4 regions of the Halanaerobium sp. ST460_2HS_T2 genome follow, and region 4 is predicted to be linked to each of the others. Evidence: riboswitches for the same ligand, from Rfam matches in the RefSeq annotation. Region 4 holds a riboswitch; each other region holds the start of a gene.
The links. Region 4 has a riboswitch for cyclic di-GMP ahead of DFR80_RS04820 (hypothetical protein). Riboswitches for the same ligand answer to the same signal wherever they lie in the genome.

Region 1 (4,991 bases), on a different contig from region 4:
TGAGGGAGAAACCAGTGAAATAAAAGTTGAGGAAGGTAAAACTCTGGTGGTTAAACTATTAGAGATTGGAAAGGTGGATGATCAGGGTTACCGCAGATTGGCCTTTGAGGTTAATGGTTTCAGAAGAGAAATTAAAGTTTATGATGAGGCAAGTACTGCTGCCTCTGATGTAAGCTCCAAGCAGATGGCTGATCCTAAAAATGAATTGGAAATTGGAGCCAGTCTTCCCGGTAATATTGTTGAAATCTTAGTTGAAGAAGGGGAAGAAGTTGAGAAAAATCAGAGTCTTGTAATTATGGAAGCCATGAAGATGGAGACTAATATTACTGCTCCAACTAATGGTACTGTGGCTGCAATCCATGCTGCAGCGGGACAGCAGCTTGAATCTGGAGAATTAATTCTGGAATTAGAGTAAACTAAAAGTTATCATCTAAATGGAATATAAAATTAGCGGCCGCCTCTTTTAAGAAATTTGAGGCGGTTTTTTAACCTGCTAAACTGCTTTTTAATTTTTATATTTTGTGTTAAAATATAAATATAAGAAATAATTAAATTTTCTGAATAAAAATTATAGAAAAAAGGGGGATAGAGATTTTATCTAGTATTTTTTGAAAGATAATAATCTCAAATATTATGTATCATAAAAAAACCAGTCTCGGTCTTGATGAAAATGTAGAAGCCATTCTGGCTTATGCCGGTATCTGGGTAACAGGTTTAATCTTTCTATTTATAGAAAAAGACAATAATCATGTTCGTTTTCATGCAATGCAGTCACTGATTACCTTTTTTTCTTTATTTATTGCTTCATCACTGGTGCTTGTAATTCCATTAATTGGAATTCTGATTTCTTCATTAATAACATTTGTGGGTACAATTCTCTGGCTTTTATTAATGTATAAGGCTTATAATGGAGAAATATTTAAACTTCCTTATGTCGGTGATCTGGCTGAGGAATTAACCTTTGGTGAAAGTTTTGAGGACAAGAGTAAATAATTAAGAGAATTATTTACTGATTATAGTATTTATTGATTATAATTTATTAAGTTTAAATAGCCTGCTTCTAAAAAGAGCCTGTAGAATTAAAACTCTACAGGCTAATTAAATTTTATTTAATTTTTTTTAACTGACCTGGAGGTAAATTACTTTCATCTGTATCATTTTCTTTGGGATCTCCAGGTGGTTGAGGATCAATACCATTTCCAATTCCATTATTCCCTTTGTCTTTGGAAGGTGGTTCTGGTTCTTCAGGATCATCAGGAGGATTGACAACAACAGCCAGAGCGGTTAAAGTGATACTAAAGATTAGAACTAAAATCAAAAAAACTGCCAGCACACGATTCCAATTTTTCATGAGCTTACCTCCTTTTAAAAGACCTTACTCCAGGGAGGAGATCTGGCAGCCTGGCGGCCCTGAATGGGTCCATGGCTTTGCGCCGCATTTTTACAAATGCTTAGCTATTTTTGCTTCTCCTTAATTATAAACTAATTATATTCCTAAAATTTGGACAAGTCAATGTAACTGCTTTACATATAAAATAATTTACAGGATTTAATTCTTTTATATAGAATTAATATTAAGAGACTAGTTTTTCTATTATATTCAAAAATATTTAAGAAAAAGGGGAATAAGATGTTAAAACCTTCTAAGAGATTTGTATATTTTACAATTCGTTTTATACTGGTCCATGTTATAACATATGTTTTTATCAGTGTAGTATTTAAAAATCTTCAGAATTATGCCAGTGCTTTTATTACGATGGATGCATTTTCTAATTTTCGTTCACCCGATTCCACAATTGTCAGGCTGGCACCTGTTTTTCAAATTTTTAGAGGAGCTTTTTTTGCTTTTATTTTATACCCTTTTTATAATACTTTAATTAAAAGTGATTATGCCTGGGTGAAAATGTTTTTTTTGATCTGGGGATTTTCTCTAATTGGCTCAGTAGCGCCAATCCCGGGTTCAATAGAAGGAATGATTTATACAAAGATGTCTCTGGTCGAACATTTAATTGGACTGCCGGAAATTACAGTACAGATTTTTGTTTTTAGTTGGTTTTTTGTAAAATGGGAAAACAGAACTGAAAGAGACTACAGCTAAGACTGGAGGAGTGTAATGCCGAAACCAATTAAATTTATACATACAGCAGATGTTCATCTTGGAAAAGAATTAAGCTGTAATGGAATAAATAATTCTAATCATAAAAATTTATTTTCTAATGCCGGCAAAATAGCTTTTGAGAACTTAGTTGAATTGGCCGTTAATGAAGAAGTTGATTTTATTGTAGTTGCTGGTGATCTCTATGATCGGGAGGCACGTTCAGTTAAGGCCAGCCGATTTTTTTTAAATCAGACTCAGTTTTTAAAAGAAAAAGGAATAGATATTTACTTGATTTCTGGTAATCATGATCCCGCTGGTATGGAAAACGAGGTTTTTGAACTTCCAGAAAATGTACATTATTTTTCTAGCGAAGAAGTAGAAGTAAAAGAATATCAAAAAGAAGGAATAACAGCTGCCAGAATTATAGGTCAATCATACAGACAAAAATTTGAGTCAAGAACAATGTACAATTTTTATACTGCTCCTGATAGTTCTATTTTTAATATTGGGCTACTGCACACAGCACTGAGCAAGGATAATAACCACTATGTTCCAGTTAATAAAGGTGAACTACTTACAAAAGATGATATTGATTACTGGGCTCTCGGACATTTACATCAGTATCAAAAAATAAATCAGCAACCTGCCATTTATTTTTCGGGAACTCTGCAGGCTCATAACATCAGCGAGGAAGGTAATAAAGGAGTAATTCTGGTTGAGGTTGATAAAAATTTAAATAGTAAAGAAAAGTTTATTTCGCTGGCGCCTGTTATCTATCTAAAACTTAAAATTAATTTAGAAAAAGAAGGATTAAAAAATATAAGTCAACTTCAAAATTTAATTACTGATGAAATTAACAAAATGAGAGATAAAATAACAAACCAAAACAGAAATAAAAATTTTCAGATTAAAGCAGTTATTATTCGTCTGCTGATTGAAGGGCGGACAGAACTGCATCAGCATGTTGAAAATAACAGAGAAGAGCTCGAAGCAAGTTTAGTCAATTATTTTCGTCAGCAAAATTACAGACATTATCCTGTTGTTTGGATCCATTCTCTTATTTTTAGAACTGCTAAAACATTACCTGATCTGAAAAGTTTAAAAAATAATAACCCACTTTACCAAAATATAAAAGAATTAATTGAGGAAAGCCTTACTGATGCAGAACTTAATCAGGAACTGCTAGCAGAATGGGGACAGATCTGGCAGGGAAATCAGGATAATGAAGATAGAGAAAACTATAAATTTTATCCAGAGAAAAAGCTGCAGCGTGAAATTTTATCCGAAGTAGAAAGAATTATAATTTCAGAGTTAATTGAGGATGGCGATTAAATGTATTATAAGAAAATATATATTAGAGATTTTGGTATTTTTAATAACCAGAATTTAGAGGGGATTTCAAAAAATTTAGTGGTAATTGGCGGTAAAAATAGAGCCGGGAAAAGTACTTTTTTAAAATTACTTCGCTACTTACCTTTTGGTCTGCCAAAAGATAATTCTATTCCTCCAGCAGTAGATAATTATTATATAGAAGCAGAACTAAAAAAAGCAGATAAAAAATTTAGCCTTTTTATAGATGGATATGCAGCTCCGAAAGTTATAGATGATGATCAGCAGGAAAAGAGTGCTTCGGAATTATTTAATAATCTTGATCAGTTGAGTTATCAACATCTTTTTAGTATCAGTTTGAATGAATTACAGGATTTAGCTAAAATTGCCAAAGGAAAAAAGAAAGAAAAACGTCTTTATTCAATTTTGCTTGGAGCAGGATTTTCAGAATTGGTAAAAGTTCCAGAAATTGCGGATAAATATTTTAATTATGCTAAAAGTATAGGCGGTAAATTAGGAGATCCTACTGTAGCATCTTTTAAACCTTATTATAATCAGATTAGAGAAGCAGAAGAAAAAAGGGATCAGGCTCTATTAGAAGTTGATGAGTTTAGACAAAAAAATAAAGATTTAAGTCAGTTTCAGAATAAGTTAAATAGTAAAAGGCGGGAAATAGAAAAACTGGAAAACCATTATATTTTAATAGACTTATTAAAAAATAATTACTCTGAATTGAAAGAAATAGTTAATTTGAGTCAAAAATTGAATAAAGTCATAAACAAAAATTCTCTCCAAACTTCTTCTCAGTTAAATAATTCAGAAATTAATGCAGAAAATACCGGTCTGCAAACAAATCTGGATCAATTTTTAATTTTTATGGAGCATGAAAGTAAAAAAATAAGAAAATTTCAGCAAAAAGAGGAGAGTCTTAAAGAAAGAATAAAAAATTATCTTCTGCAGGAGGATAAAATAGAAAAATCAAAACAGCAATTGCTGTCAGAATTAGAAAATTTAGATACCAGCTGGAATAATGGCCTGCAGCAGCTGGAGAATATTAAAGTTGATTTAATTAAAGAAAAAGATATAAATCAGAAACTCAAAAAATACCGAGATCTTAATTACGATATTGAAAAAATTGAATCAGAACTTAAAAATTTAAGCTATAAACTCGAAGAAAACAGACAGGAACTGGAAGAAATAGATTTCAAAAAACCTTCTTTGATTTTAAAACAGAGCTATTTTGTTCTGGCCCTGTCTTTTTTGACTCTGGGGTCTTCTTTTTGGATAAATATTGAGCAATTAAAATATTTTTCTTTAGTGCTGGCTCTGACAGCCTTTATTTACTACAGCTCAAATTATAGAAGTTCTAAACTGGAAAAACAGAGATTATCGAAGTTAGAAAAAGAAGAACAGTTAAATAAAAACCAGCTGCAGAATAAAGAGCTCGAATTAAAGAAAAAAACTTCTTATTTAGAGCAGGTTAGAGCTGATTTAAATAAATATGCAAAAATTTTAGGGATTTCAGAAGCTGATTATCTGTCTTTTATAGATTCATATTTAAGAG
Region 2 (4,991 bases), on a different contig from region 4:
ATGCTAATAAGATAAAAACCAAATTTATTAAAACTCGCCTGTGTGATCCCCTGGGACCATTACCATTCTTTTCCGATAAAGACTTTATTTTAACACCTTTAATTTTCCCGATAAATTTTACATCCTTCAGCGATTTACTTGTATGAAGTAAATTGACTACTGCTCCATCATTTTTTTCTAAAAAATCGAATGATAAAATAACTTCATTTTCATTTTGCTGTTCAATCTCAAAATTAATTGAATTAGAGGTGGTGGTGACAATTTCTTTATCCAGAATCTTTCCTTTAGGAAAAACAACTCTCAATTTTTCTGTTTGAGAAATATCATTTTTATTAATTACTTCACCACCGTTATTCCAGAAGGCAACATTAGTTGAAAAAACATTTGACACAGGTTTATCTTTATAGTAAACTTCCAGTCCTCCAATTTTATTGTATAAGTCACCGATTAAATTGATACTCCGAATACAAAACATAGGTTTCTTTTCTTTCTTGGATCTTAAGAACAAATATATACTTACAACTGCTAAAATAAAACTCAATAAACCAAATAAAGCAGAAAACTCCTCGATAAGTGCCAGCATATTTTCACCTCAAAATTCAATTTGTACTGTATATTTATAATAAAGGTTTAAGATTAAATTGAGCTTAGATATTCATTATAATTCGATTATTTTAGCAGCTGCTAAAAATAAAATTCGAGTTAGTTTGGAGATTGTGCTGGTAAAATTATAATATAAAAATAAAATATTGCATAATAGTAAACTCTAATAATTAATGTGAAATCATATTTAACTAAAGGGGGAGAGCAGAATATGAAGTTTCTAAAAAGTTCAAAATCCTGGGCTCTGGTTTTGGGGGTAATTATTGGACTGTTTTTCCTGACTGGGTGTTCTAATGATGCAACAGATACTCTGGCAACAGAAAAATATGATGTTAATTTTACTGTAGTTGATAAAATGAGTACTTATCCAGTTAGCGGTGCTGAAATAACTCTGGCTGGAGAGAAAGAAATTACAAATTTGGATGGTAAAGTTTCTTTTAAAAGGGAAGACGGTAGCTATGATTATAATGTTAAAGCAATAAGATATAATCAACTGCAGGGTAAAATTGTTGTTAATGGTGAAAATACATTTAAAGATCTTGAATTAGAAATTACAGCTTCTGGTGATGATGGAGATAGTATTCCAGCAGAAGATATAACTCCTCCTGTTTTTCAGAATTTATATGCAGTTGTAGGAGGCAGTGTTTATGGGGTTGTAGATCCAGAAATTAATATTAAAAAAATTACCGAAAGTGATCAGTGTGTAATTTTACATTTTAGTGAACCGGTTATTTTTGGAAGCTTTGACCGATTAGAGGATTTCGAGATACAAATTATTGCTGATGATTCGGAAAAATCGGTCAATATAAAAAGTTTTGCCGAAGTTTCTAATTATCCGGATTATTTAGTAATAGAAATTGAAGCAATCGAAAAAACTGGAGTTATTATTAAAGTAACTATTAGTAATAGTGGTCGTCAAAAAATATCTGATCTGGCAAATAATCTTTTAGAAGAGGTTCCAGAATTTCAAACTGTAAATATTTTATAAGTTAATTATAAAAATTTATATAAATTTTAACAAAAAATGAAAAAAGCTATTGACAACCGTTCTCAACAGGAATATAATGTAACCAGAAGAAAGAAGATTGTTAATTTTGTTTATTTAAACAATTTTGTTATAAAAAGTTTTAATTTCTAAATTTGTAGTGGAAAATTTAAAAGTAACAAAACAATAAAGGAAGCTATGACCATCTGTTTTTCGATATGGACACCTTATAACAGATGCGAGCCAATGGTGTAACCGGCCCTTAGGGGCCGGTTTTTGCATTTTATAGAGAAAAAATATTGGATTTCCTCAGTCTTTAAAGCAGTTAACTGCTTTAAAAACGCAAAAATTATATTTTGCGTTAGATAACAATTGTTTGTTGACTTATTTGTACACTTTAAGAAGGAGGTATATATTATGAAAAATGCTGGTAAAATAATTCTTATTGTGGTGGTAGCGATTTTATTTTTTGGTTCATCGGTACAGGCTCAACTAGATGCAAGTGAGGATGTTAATGTATATGCCGAAATATTAGATACAATTACAATTGATCCAGGTGATATGGGTGTTCAGGATATGGACTTTAGTTTTGGTACTTCTCCTACTGGAGGAAATGCAAGAATAATTTTAGGAACTGATGGAAGTCTAACAGTTGATGCTGATTCAGGTGCAAATATTTTCTGGAATGATACTGGAACACCAGCAGTTGTTCAGGTTGGTGGAACTCCTGATCGTGCCTATGTAGTAAGTATTGAAGATTTTGAAGTAACTCCCAGTCAGTCTACCAGCTCAGGTGATGTATCCATTGCTCTGGCTGACAGTGTATCTGGAGATTCTTTAACTGTAGATCAATTCCTGGTAGAAGGAACAAATATAGTGGATAGTGCCTTTAGCCTCGACGGCGATGGTTTTGATGAACTTACTATTGGAGCTGTTCTGACAGTGACAGATGGTATTTCTGTTGGCAACTATACTGGTCAGTTTATCTTAACAGTTGCTTATGAATAATAAAATTAAGGATAAAGGGGCCAGATTTGATTTCTGGTCCCAATTTTAACTTTAAATTTTTTCTTCCCAGCTGCAGAATAGAATTTTCTGCCAGCTAAAGCTAAAGGTATATTTGTTTTAGTGGAAGAGCTAAGGGGGGTTATACTTTGGATATTACAAAAGTAAGAATAAAAGCAATAAATTATTATGTTTTATCATTAATATTTTTGATTATCTTATTAAGTTTGACTCTAGAAGTGGAGGCAAATGTAACTGTCAATCCTACCCGTCTTATTTTAGAAAACGGACAAAGATCAGCAACGATTAAATTAATCAACCCTGACCAGGAAACAGCCACTTATAGAATTTCTTTGATTAACCTGGAGATGAAACAAACAGGTGATATAGAAGAACTTGCTATTGCCGATAATAGAGAAGAAAGAATTGAATCCCATTTTGCCAGAGATTTGATCCGTTATTCTCCCCGACAGGTTGTTCTTCCTCCGAGACAGGCTCAGGTTGTTAGAATCCAATTAATGATTCCATTCGACCTGAATTCTGGAGAATATAGAGCTCACATGCTGTTTCAGGAGATTCCGGATCAGGGTGAGCAGGGAAATGGAGATAACGCTGAAACAGGAATCAATATAGCCTTAAAAACGGTTTATGGGGTTTCTATTCCAATTATTATTCGTCATGGTGAAACCGGGGCTGAATTAGAAATTACAGATCTAGAGCTAAGTAACAACCTGGAGACAAAAATACCAGAACTTGCTCTGACTATTATAAGAACCGGTAATCAGTCTGAATATGGAGATATTGAAGTTAGCTATTTTGATGATAGTGGAGAAAAGAAATTAGTCGGTGCAATTAGAGGAACAGCTATTTATACTGATATTGAGAAAAGAAAGTATAAAATAAGCCTTAAAAATACCGACAGTTTAAATCTTGACAAAGGAGTTCTGGAGGTTATTTATAAAAAAATATCCGCAGAGGGAGGAGAAATTCTGGCCAGAAATGAATTAAAACTTTGATCTTGCTTTTAAAGTGAGGTGTTATCACAAATGAAAAAAATTGTAGAGGGTTTATTTTTAGTGTTTTTAATCTTTATTTTTGTTAGTCCTCTTAATGCTCAGGAAAAAACAGAGGGAAATTTAGTTCTTAAAGATGAAAATTTAATTTTGCTTGAGGTAGAGTTAAATAATTTGGGATTAAAAGACGAGTTTCTGACAGCTTATCGCTTTAACGAAACTGTTCTGCTTCCAATCGGACAGCTGCTGGCATTTTTGGAGCTGCCATTTAAAATAATTCCGGAGCAGGGATTGGTCGAAGGTTTTATCTGGGAAGAAGCCGAAAAATACAGTTTAAATCTTAATCAGGGAATTGCTATCTCTAATGGGCGCGAATTTTCCTTAAATAAATATAAAACAGAAGTGGACTGGGATGATATTTATCTGGAGACAGAATTAATATCAGAATGGCTTCCATTTAGTCTGGAACTTGATTTATTTAGGGCGACTTTGACTGTGGAAACAGAAAAGCCGCTTCCCATTCAGGAAAAGATAGACAGGCGCTATCGCTGGGACAGGCTCTCTAATCGGACGGGTAGAGCTGAGCGACCTATTTATCCAGCGGTTGAAAATCCATACAGTCTTTTTAATGGCCCTTTTGTTGATCACAGACTTTATTTTTCTGGTGATTCGACTCCCAGACATTATACAAATCTAGCTGGAGATATATTTTATCTAAATGGCAGACTTTTTATTTCGGGGCCTCTGGATGATCCACTGGAAGATGTTAGTGGGAGGCTGGGACGTCGCTCACCGGATCCAGATCTCCTGGGACCATTAAACGCTCATGAGTTCTGGCTTGGAGACCTGAGTCAGTCAGCGGTTAGCGATATTTCTTCCTGGGAATCAGTGCAGGGGATTTCAGTTAGTAGTTATCCCTACAGCCGCTCCCGAGACTTTTATTCGCATAGTTTAGAGGGCGAATTACCTGAAAACTGGGAAGTTGAGCTTTATGATAATGGAAATTTAATTGATTATCAGACTTCAAATGAAGAGGAACGATATCGATTTGAAAATATTCCTATTAGTTATGGAATCAATGAATTTACTCTGGTTTTTTATGATGAATTTGGTCGTAAGTACGAAGAAGTTAAGAAAATAAGGGTTGATTCTACTTTGATTCCCCCCGGCGAAAATCGCTATCAGTTTGAAATAGGCAGTGATGATCAGGATCAGAATCGGATATCTGTTGAGTTTAGCCGGGGAATAAATCCGAATCTTTCTCTAGTTACAAATTATGTTCGACTACCCATATCTGATCAAACAGAAGATTTTCTTCGTCTGGGTTTAAGAACATCCTTAAGTCAGATTTATCTGGAAGCTAATTATTTGAATGCTCTTGATGG
Region 3 (4,991 bases), on a different contig from region 4:
GGATATCTTAATGATCTGCAGGTTATATTAAAAAGAAAGTAGTTAAAATAATTTCAGGAAAGGGACCGATTGGTTCTTTTCCTGAAAACCCTCGAAAGTATAATTGTTTTAACTGACTAATGAAGGAAGGGGGAGTATGAGATGAGAAAAAGTAAAATGCTTGCTGTTGTATTAAGTATTAGCATTTTTTCAATAATAATATTCTCTTTATTTGCATCTGCAACAGTTATGGAAAACGCTGGCTGTTTAAAAGTTAGCAAGAGCTGGGATGGGGATGATTTGCTGGCGCCTGAGATGGTAATAGTCGATATTTATAATTCCTCTGATAATAAAGTTGTCGGTATACTTTATTTGAATGAGCAAAACAACTGGGAGGATACTTTTTGTAATTTAGCTCCGGGAGAGTATTATGTTAAAGAGCGGCCGGTTTCTGGTTTTGATACTTTTTATCCAGCCGGTAACAGGGTGCAGATTACTGATCTAAATGACAGCGAAAATCCGGTGGAGTTAGAAATAGTAAATGAATATGCTTATCCACCCAGAACTTTTAAACTTAGTATTTATGAGGTTACGATTGTAGATGATATCTATCGAGTAACTGTTACTGTCTGCGCCGATCAGGATGGTAGTATCGAACGGGATATTTACTTCAATGATCAAAAAAGCGAAGTTGATTATATAGATTCTAAACCAATAACTCTTTTGAATAAAGGAGAATGTCAGCAGATTACTTTTGAAATAAATGTTGGTGACTTAGATTTATCACAACCTTATTATGTAGGTTATACTCAGCCGAATCAGTGGATAGAAATTGGCGAGCCCCGACAGTTTATACCGGTATCAATTGCAAAATTGGAAGATCTTTATTTTGGTTCATTTACAGCAGCTGATGGCACAATAACAGTTGACCCCGCCGGTGTTTTAACAACGGGAAATGGTTATTCTGGCTATCATGATGGTAATCAGCAGCCTGCTGTTATTGAAGTGATCTGGCTTCCATATACTCAGTATAATATTAATTTTACTGATCAGACTATTATAAGCCATGATGCAAATAATAAGATGACTGTCAGCACTTTTGTAACTGACAATGATAGCAAAACCCTGGATGGAAATGGTTATGGTATTTTTAATATCGGAGCAACTCTGGATGTTAATGCTAATTTAGATCCTGGTTTATATAGTGGACAATTTTTTGTTACCGTTACTTTTGAGTAATGTTTCAGCTTGTAATAATTATTATAGAAAGGGTCTATGATAATTTGATTTGTAGACCCTTTATAATGAGAGTTTGTGGCTTCTTTATAATAAGAGGTAGAAAGATAGGATGGTTTTGTTTTTAAAGTCGGCTTTGAAGGAACTTTTATCATCTTTAAAAGTTCTTGACAAAGAAGATTAATTTGTAGTAGAATTAAGTTAAAGTAAATAATCACCCTGGCAGAGAAGGGCTACTTTTTCCGAAAGGTTAGAGGCGCAAAGTTGGAACCTAAGGTTTAATAACTACGGTTGACTGACTACCTAAGTAGGGTTATATGTCTTCCTGCTGTCATTATGACTGCAGGTTTTATATTTTGTGCTCTCCTTGAAGGGGTAAACCTATTGTGAAGTAGGGACACAAAGCTAAGGGTCTGAGCAGATCAGACTGCCTGGCTGCAAAAGGAGGAAAAAATGTTAAAAAAAATTAGTTTAATTGTTCTTTTTCTAGTTTTAAGTTTAAGTCTACAGGTGGCGGCGGATAGTGCTAGAGTTGGAATGTCAGTGACTATTATCGAACCTACACAGAAATTAGAAACTAGAAGAGCAGTTAATTTTGAAAGTGAATTTGCTAATAAAAATATAGATGCAGATCAAAAGGTAATGAAAATCGAAGCTGCAGGCGAGACAGTTATCAGCTCTAATCTTCCCTGGGAAATATATGCTGAAACACCCGAGCTTAATGGGGTGGATGTCTATGTTAGAAATAATTTAAATAAAAATTGGGTAAAAGTTAGTCAAAGCCGACCAGTTTTAACAAATAGGACACTGGATAGGGCCAATTTAACCTGGGATGTTAAAGTAGTTGCAGCTGCGGATAAAGAAGTAAAACCATTTGCGGTTGATTTTAAAATCGACTGGCCTAAAAATTAATTATAATATCTGAGAGTAAAGTGCACGTTTTTGCAATATAGTAAATATAATAGATTTTTATAAAAGAAAAAGTACTTAACGTCTGCTTCTGCAGGCGTTTTCTTTTGCTTTTAAAGTTGAAAATAGAGCTGATTGAGGGAAGTGTCTGTTAGCTGCTTGAAGTCAGATAAATTTTTCGGAGAAAATGCTTGCAAAAATTATGAGCAGCTGTTATAATAGTTGATGTTGCAAGTTGAAATATTGTATTTTTGCAGGAGTTATTCTATGGAAGATGATATAAAATATATGAAGATGGCCCTGGCAGAAGCCAGGAAGGCTTATCAAAGAGCTGAAGTTCCAATCGGTGCAGTTGTTGTCTGTGATGATCAGGTTGTTGGCCGTGGGTTTAATCTCCGGGAGCAAACTCAGGACCCAACTTCTCACGCTGAAATGATTGCTCTGAGAGAAGCTGCCGCAAATGAGGCTAGCTGGCGCCTGGAAGATTGCCAGCTTTATGTGACTCTTGAGCCCTGTCCCATGTGTGCAGGAGCAATTTTGCAGTCTCGGATTAAGCGCCTTGTTTACGGAGCCAGCGATCCCAAAGCCGGAGCTGTCAAAAGTCTCTATCAGCTTTTAAATGATGAACGCTTTAATCATCAGGTGGAAGTTGAAGCAGGAGTAATGGAAGCAGAATCAGCTCAGCTTTTAAAAGATTTTTTCCGTGATTTAAGAAAACGGAAGGATGGGTGAGTCTGGCTGAAACCGCTCGACTCGAAATCGAGTAGACAGTTTTGCTGTCTCGGGGGTTCAAATCCCTCTCCTTCCGCCATTAGATTTTATCATCCATAGATTATATATAAATTTTCAAAGTAGAGACTTAGAATTGGAGTAATTGAGTTAGTTAACTAACTTCTGACGGCCTCGATGGCCAAATACTGAAACTAACCTTGCGTAATATTAAAGAAAGTTTCAGTGCAATTACCAACCTCCAATCTCTAACCTCCAAAACGGAGAGGTGTCCGAGTCTGGCTTAAGGGGCCCGCCTGGAAAGCGGGTGTAGGCTCAAACCTACCGAGGGTTCGAATCCCTCCCTCTCCGCCATTAAAATTTTATAATTTTTGCTTAAGATTTGGCCGCACTAAATGGGGTGGTAGCGGTGCCCTGTAACCTGCAAACCGCTAGAGCAGGATTGACGCCGTGGCTGAGGATTTTTTCTTTCAGGGTCTGGCCCTGATAAGTAGTGTTGACAATTGGGTCTCGCGCAATGAAGTCTTGTGAACCCCGTCAGGTCCGGGAGGAAGCAGCGGTAAGCAAGTCGCTTCATGTGCCGCGAGGGTGCCTGGTTCGAGCCAACTGTCAGGGTAACGCCTGGGAGAAAATCTTCGAAGCTCGGTGTGCGGCCACTTTTTTAAAACACCCGGAATAGGGTGTTTTTGTTATATAATACTATTTTTGAGGTGAAAAAAATGTCCTTTCTCTCTCTTTATCGAAAATACAGGCCAGAAAATTTCAATGATCTGATCGGTCAGGATCAGGTCAAAATAACGTTGAAAAATGCTTTAAAAAATGACAGAGTAGCACACGCTTATCTTTTTGCTGGTCCCAGAGGAACGGGAAAAACTTCAACAGCGAAAGTTTTTGCCAAGTCACTAAACTGTGCTAATCCTTCAGCTGAGTTCGAACCCTGTGGAGAGTGTAATTCCTGTCAGAGAATTGAAAAAGGCAATTCGCTTGATGTAATTGAAATCGATGCGGCTTCTAATCGTGGTATTGATGAGATAAGAGAGTTGAGAGAAAAGGTCAAATTTTACCCGGGTGAGGGACAGTATAAAGTTTATATCATTGATGAGGTGCATATGCTGACCAAAGGAGCCTTTAATGCCCTTTTAAAAACTCTCGAAGAGCCACCTGAGAGTGTAGTTTTTATTCTGGCAACAACAGAGCCCCACGAAGTTATTACAACTATTATGTCCCGCTGTCAGCGTTTTGATTTTACTTTATTAACCTTATCTGATTTAAAAAAACGTCTGCAATATATTGCAGAGGCGGAAGGTTATGAAATAGACAGAGAAGCTCTGGATATTTTAGCTCGCAGTGCCCGGGGTGGAATGAGAGATGCAATTAGTCTTCTGGATCAGGCCATTTCTTTTAGTGATGGTCGGTTAAGTGCTGATGAGATTTCCAGGATGCTGGGCAGAATTGATAAATCGGATTTAAAAGAATTTTTACTTTATTTAAGCAGGGAGCAGAGTCAGCAGGCTCTCCAATTATTGAATAAACAGCTGGATTCAGGTCTTGGAATCGAGCGGTTCAGTGAAGAATTAATAGAATACTGCCGCGAACTACTTCTGATTAAAGAATGTGGGATTGATTCCGGAATTTTAGAGTATTCTCGTAGCTATTTAGAAGAAATCGCTTCTGTTGCTGCTAATTTGAGTACCAAAAAGATAACTCGAATTATAGATGAGTTTGCTTCTTTAAAGCAAAAGCTGCGCTCAAGTGCCAGACCCCGTTTACAATTGGAGATAAGTGTTATAAAATTAAGTAGTAGGGGAAGCAGTGGCAGCTCACTGGAGGCCCGTCTTTCTGAACTGGAGTTTAAATTAGATAATTTCTTAACCGGGAATGATAGTTCTGATTTTAAGCAGAAAATTAAGACTAAAAAATCTGCTGCCCAAATGGAAACAGTTAATCAGCCTGAGTCAATAAATAAAGCTGAGCAAAAAACAGCTGAGGAGCAAAAAGAAAGCGAAAATCTGGAACAAAAAAATGAACAAAAAAATGAACAAAAAAGTGAGCAGAAAAATGAACAGAAACCGACTGTAGCAGGAAGTCAGAACGATGATAAAATTGCTCAGGAGGAAACAACAGCCCAAAAAGAAGTT
Region 4 (4,991 bases):
TAAATCATCTGCCTGATCTGTTCAATAACCTGTTCGTAAACTTTATTATTTTTGATCTGTTTAAATTCCATTATCTTGCCTCCAGAAAATTAAAATTCAAATCTATCACCAACTGAAGCCAGCCTGACTCTGTCTCCAAATGCTCCTTTAAATTTTACAGCTGCCACACGCCCAGTACAGTGCATTGGTGCCAGCAGCTCAAAATTAATTTCTTCAAAATAGTCAATTAAATCTTCCAACTCTTTGCTGGTAGCACGTTTAAGGTGCATTCCACCTAAAATTGCAGCAATTTTTCTATCTCCAACTTCAGCTTTAATTTCATTAATTATATTTTTTACCCCTTTATGGCTGCAGCCCAGCAGAATCACAATTCCACTCTCAGTCTCGATATATAAAGAAGTGTCATCATTAAAATGGTCAATAATTTCTTTCCCCTCTTTTTTAACTATGTATCTGGGGTTAATATATGTTTCCCGACGAGCCGAAATTTCACCTGTATTGTAAATTCCCGCTGCTGCAGTAATTGCAGTCTCAGCTGCCTCAAAGTTATTAATTTCAGATTTTTTAAGCTCTGTCCCGATAAATTCGAGCCCTCTTTCAGTATTTTTATATTTTGGCAGAAAAATATCACTGTGAGCAAATACCCTGACTTCAGGATTAATCTGCAGCAGTTTTTTTAAGCCCCCTGTATGATCATCATGACCGTGACTTAAAAAGACTGTATCAATACTTGCTAGATCTATCCCCAACTTTTCTGCATTTGAAAATAAAACCTCTCCCTGGCCCGTATCAAAAAGATATTTCTGTCCCTTATACTTAAAATAAAAGGAAAGTCCATGTTCAGCCAGTAGCTTTCTTTTTTCAACATTATTTTCTGCTAGAATAATAATTTCTAATTTTTGGCTCACTTTTATCCCCTCAATTTAAACTATAAAATTTACTTATTATAAGTATACATTGCTTATCCAGCTTTTTCAATTGAGAAAAAAGGATTATTAGTTAAAATCTAGAAATTATAAATTAGTTAAATTAATATTTTACAGAGAAAGGATACGGATATGCTTAATTTTAATCTTAGCAAAAAGAAAACAATTCTGCTGTTTTTAATTATATTATTTTGTATATTATTCACTCTTAATACCACAGCTCAAAATTTAAAAATTCATTTTATTGATGTAGGTCAGGGAGATTCAATTTTAATTGAAGAAGCAGGAGGACAGAATATACTGATTGATGGTGGTGACCGGACAGATAGTATAACTGCCAGGATTATTAGCTATCTAAAGGAACAGAAAGTTAAAAAACTGGATTATATTATTAGTACCCATCCCCATGCTGATCATATAGGGGGGCTGGTTGATATAATTAACAGCTTTGAAGTGAAAACTGTACTGGACAGCGGTAAAATACATACATCTCAAACTTATGAGAACTATCTGCTCAAAATCGATCAGGAGAATATTAATTTTAAAACACCCCGACGTGGGGATCAATTTGAAATTGGTGAAAGTAAAATTACATTTCTTCATCCTGAGGAATCATTAGAGAATTATAGTTTAAATAATTCCTCGCTGGTCTTTGTACTTGAATATGATACCCAGAAATTCTTATTTACTGGAGATATAGAAAAAAAAGTTGAAAATAAACTGCTGTCTGAATATCCTGAACTTCAGGTGAATTTGATCAAGGTACCTCATCATGGAAGTAAAACTTCCGGTTTAAAAAGCTGGATTAACAGTTTAGAACCTGAACTGGCAGTTATTCAGGTAGGGGCTGATAATCATTATGATCATCCAGCAGCAGAGATTGTGGAACTTTATCAAAAATTAGGAGCCCGGGTTTACAGAAACGACTTAAATGGTAATATTGTAGTTACAGCTGATGGAAACAATTATACAGTCAAAGTTGATCAAATTACTGATCTAAAAAATAGCAAAACTTATTCCGAAACTAAATCAGCTGCTGCTGAGAAATATAACAGTTTAATTAATATTAATACAGCCAGCGAAACTAGTTTAGACAGGCTCTGGGGTATTGGACCGGCAACAGCCGCAAAGATAATCAGTTATCGAGAAAAGAATGGCTATTTTAAAAAAATTGAAGAAATTAAAGAAGTCGATGGTATTGGTGAAGAAAAATTTAAACACTGGCAGAACAAAATTACTGTAAATTAAAAAATAAAGAAAGGATGATTTGATGAAGGTAACTGTTGATAAAATTGAAGCAGAAAAAGCAAGATTATTGATTCGCCCGGAAGAAAAGTTAGACTTTTATCTTCCCTTAAGTGAGCTACCAGAAGGAACTGAGGAAGGAAGTATTTTAAATATTGAATTTGAACTCAACAAAAATGAAAAAAAGGCTGCCCAAAAAAGAGTAGGCAACCTTTTAAACAAACTGAAAAACAAAAATAATTGATTTAATATAATACCTCCAGGTAGAAAGTCTAACTAAAAGAACTATCTACCTGAAGGTATTTTGATTACTTATTTTAGTATAAAACAGGAGTAATACTGTGTCTTAAATCAAGTTCCAAATTATTAACTGAAGCTCTATAATCAGGATCTAAAATAAACTTTAAATCAAAACTTATCTGTCTGACACCTTTTTCTCCTCTAAATTTAGCTGTGGTTGAATTCAATTTTTGCCACTCAAAATCACTTTGATCAGCTTTTTTTATCATAACAGTGGTATTTAAATTTCTATTATTTAACCGGAGATACCAATCAGCATTACTTAGAATTTCAATACTTAATCCATCTTCGATAATGATTTCTCTACTTCCACTGTAATTTGCCATCAAAAAAGTATAGTCGATATCAGCTTTATCAACTACTTCTACTCTCTGAAAAACCGGAATCCTGGCTTCAGTCTGAACACTTCGTTCAATTAAATTCTTCTTTTTAGCAGCAGCTTCAACATAATCAGTAGTAAGAAAAAAATTCAGAAATAAAATCATAAACATTAAACTAATTCCACTTATCACTCGAAATTTAAGCTTCATTTTATCCTCCTTTTAGCAGCCGGCTATCTCAAATTGAGATCCTCAGCTTTGTGTCCTTACCTCACGATAAGTTTACCTTTATTAAAAAGAGTTTCTAACTCTTTATTAACCTTAATTATATCAAGATTAGTAAATTTTTGTCAAGTTATAATTTCTGACAGCAATCTTATATAGTTATAAAATTTAAAAGTGGCAGATTAGAATCTGCCACTTTTGAGTAAAACTATTATTTTATAGATTATCTATTTATTTTACGGACGCATTGCTTCAAATAGTACTTTGGAGAATTCAGTATTTTGGATAACTCCATTGAAATCTTCAGTCTCAGGTCCAAAAGCGAAAATTGGAACTGAATTAAGTGTATGTCCACCAGTATCAGATTTTGCCCGTACATCTGCAGCAACTACGCCAACATTATTTTTTTCAGCAATAATTGATCCGATTTGCCAGCCTACTTTATATTGATAATAAAGTGAACCATCATCTTCATTTACAATATTACTATTAAACTCTCTAGCTTCTTTTTCAGTTAATTCAAGATTAGCATATTCTTTAAATACGCGCTGAATACTATCAATTGTATATGCATTTCCAGATTCAGTTTCAACTAATTTACCAGCCATATATTCCGGAGAGACTTCAATATTCATTAGAGCTTCTTTATTAATAGGTTCAGTTACAGAAAATCCTAAAGTTTCATGGTCTGCAACAACAACCACCATTGTATTCCCATTTTCTCTGGCCCAGTCAACAGCATATTTTATGCTTGCATCAAAATCAAGAGTTTCTGCTACAACTCCCGGTACATCTGCTGCATGAGCTGCATGGTCAATTCTTGCTCCTTCTGCCATCAAGAAAAATCCATCTTCATCTTCAGAAAGAACATCAATCGCTTTTGTAGTCATTTCTAAAAGACTTGGTTCTTTTGAATCTAGATCATCACGATCCTTGATATAATTCATATAAGAATCATTAAACAGGCCAAGCACTTTACCATTCATTGGCATTACTCTTTTTAATTGTTCCTTATCTGTTACATACTGATAACCCATTTTTTTAGCCTTTGCTATTAAATCTTCGCCGGCTTCTTCTTTCATAAAATCTTCTCGTCCACCACCAAGAACAACGTCTACATCGTTATCTAAAATCTGTTTTGCAATTTCTCCCCCCATACCGCGATCTTTAACAGAGGCAGCAAAAGTAGCTGGAGTAGCATCTGTAACCATATTGGTACTTATAATCCCTGTCGCTTTGTTTCTTACTTCAGCAAAATCCAATACAGAATCCAACTCTGCTCCATTTTTATTCATAGCCACAGCACCATTGTATACTTTATTACCTGTAGCCATCGCTGTACCAGCGGCAGCAGAATCAGTAACCCCTTCTGTAGAACTGGTCATCATAAGACCAACATTGGGCATCTTCATCATTTCAAGTTTATAATCCTTGTCTCCAGCCATATATCTAGTCATGTCCATCTGGCCGATTCCCATACCATCACCAATCATTAAAATGATATTCTTTACCTCAGCCTGAGCCGCTGCAGTAAAAACAAGAGAAAAAATCAGAAATAATGAAGCTACCACCATTAATCTTTTTGACTTTTTAAGCATAAATCTTAACTCCTCCTTTAAAAATTTTAGTTTGTCAGACGACTGATGTCTGTCTATTATATTTTATTCAATACAAATATTAAAAATCCTTCTTTATTTTCAGATTTTTTCATTTATTCTGATTAAATATTCTTTTTGAATATTTTTTTCTGATAATAATTCAAATTTAATCTTGTGAAACTATTGACAAGTAATAACTTAAGTGCTATAATTTTTATTGTGATATATATAACATAACAATTTATATTTTCACATCTTATATCTAAAAATTTATTAGGGGGTAAAAAAATGAAAAAAAGTTTAGTTATCTCAATGATTCTGGTTTTAGTCTTAGCATTCTCAGGAATGGCTTTTGCTACAGCCCACACTCTTAATGT

Region 1: it holds a riboswitch for cyclic di-GMP, as region 4 does, so the genes downstream of both, DFR80_RS05965 (hypothetical protein) here and DFR80_RS04820 (hypothetical protein) in region 4, are expected to answer to the same signal.
Region 2: it holds a riboswitch for cyclic di-GMP, as region 4 does, so the genes downstream of both, DFR80_RS03950 (DUF4402 domain-containing protein) here and DFR80_RS04820 (hypothetical protein) in region 4, are expected to answer to the same signal.
Region 3: it holds a riboswitch for cyclic di-GMP, as region 4 does, so the genes downstream of both, DFR80_RS03970 (hypothetical protein) here and DFR80_RS04820 (hypothetical protein) in region 4, are expected to answer to the same signal.

Annotation. Positions count from the first base shown of each region.
Region 1 is NZ_QPJF01000009.1:63,649-68,639, forward strand. It holds gene DFR80_RS05955 (pyruvate carboxylase) at 1-415, shown strand, start outside; gene DFR80_RS05960 (DUF4870 domain-containing protein) at 634-993, shown strand; gene DFR80_RS05965 (hypothetical protein) at 1,106-1,351, opposite strand; cyclic di-GMP riboswitch class I at 1,393-1,467, opposite strand; gene DFR80_RS05970 (hypothetical protein) at 1,631-2,098, shown strand; gene DFR80_RS05975 (DNA repair exonuclease) at 2,114-3,430, shown strand; gene DFR80_RS05980 (AAA family ATPase) at 3,431-4,991, shown strand, end outside.
Region 2 is NZ_QPJF01000006.1:4,600-9,590, forward strand. It holds gene DFR80_RS03940 (hypothetical protein) at 1-583, opposite strand, end outside; gene DFR80_RS03945 (hypothetical protein) at 815-1,591, shown strand; cyclic di-GMP riboswitch class II at 1,771-1,858, shown strand; gene DFR80_RS03950 (DUF4402 domain-containing protein) at 2,006-2,596, shown strand; gene DFR80_RS03955 (molecular chaperone) at 2,743-3,609, shown strand; gene DFR80_RS03960 (hypothetical protein) at 3,640-4,991, shown strand, end outside.
Region 3 is NZ_QPJF01000006.1:10,765-15,755, forward strand. It holds gene DFR80_RS03960 (hypothetical protein) at 1-42, shown strand, start outside; gene DFR80_RS03965 (DUF4402 domain-containing protein) at 142-1,218, shown strand; cyclic di-GMP riboswitch class I at 1,580-1,658, shown strand; gene DFR80_RS03970 (hypothetical protein) at 1,669-2,127, shown strand; gene tadA (tRNA adenosine(34) deaminase TadA) at 2,392-2,856, shown strand; tRNA gene DFR80_RS03980 (tRNA-Ser) at 2,843-2,935, shown strand; tRNA gene DFR80_RS03985 (tRNA-Ser) at 3,116-3,207, shown strand; RNA gene ffs (signal recognition particle sRNA large type) at 3,240-3,506, shown strand; gene dnaX (DNA polymerase III subunit gamma/tau) at 3,573-4,991, shown strand, end outside.
Region 4 is NZ_QPJF01000007.1:56,341-61,331, forward strand. It holds gene DFR80_RS04800 (FadR/GntR family transcriptional regulator) at 1-71, opposite strand, end outside; gene DFR80_RS04805 (MBL fold metallo-hydrolase) at 90-908, opposite strand; gene DFR80_RS04810 (MBL fold metallo-hydrolase) at 1,059-2,174, shown strand; gene DFR80_RS04815 (DUF3006 domain-containing protein) at 2,197-2,415, shown strand; gene DFR80_RS04820 (hypothetical protein) at 2,489-3,001, opposite strand; cyclic di-GMP riboswitch class I at 3,013-3,088, opposite strand; gene DFR80_RS04825 (alkaline phosphatase) at 3,253-4,614, opposite strand; gene DFR80_RS04830 (hypothetical protein) at 4,903-4,991, shown strand, end outside.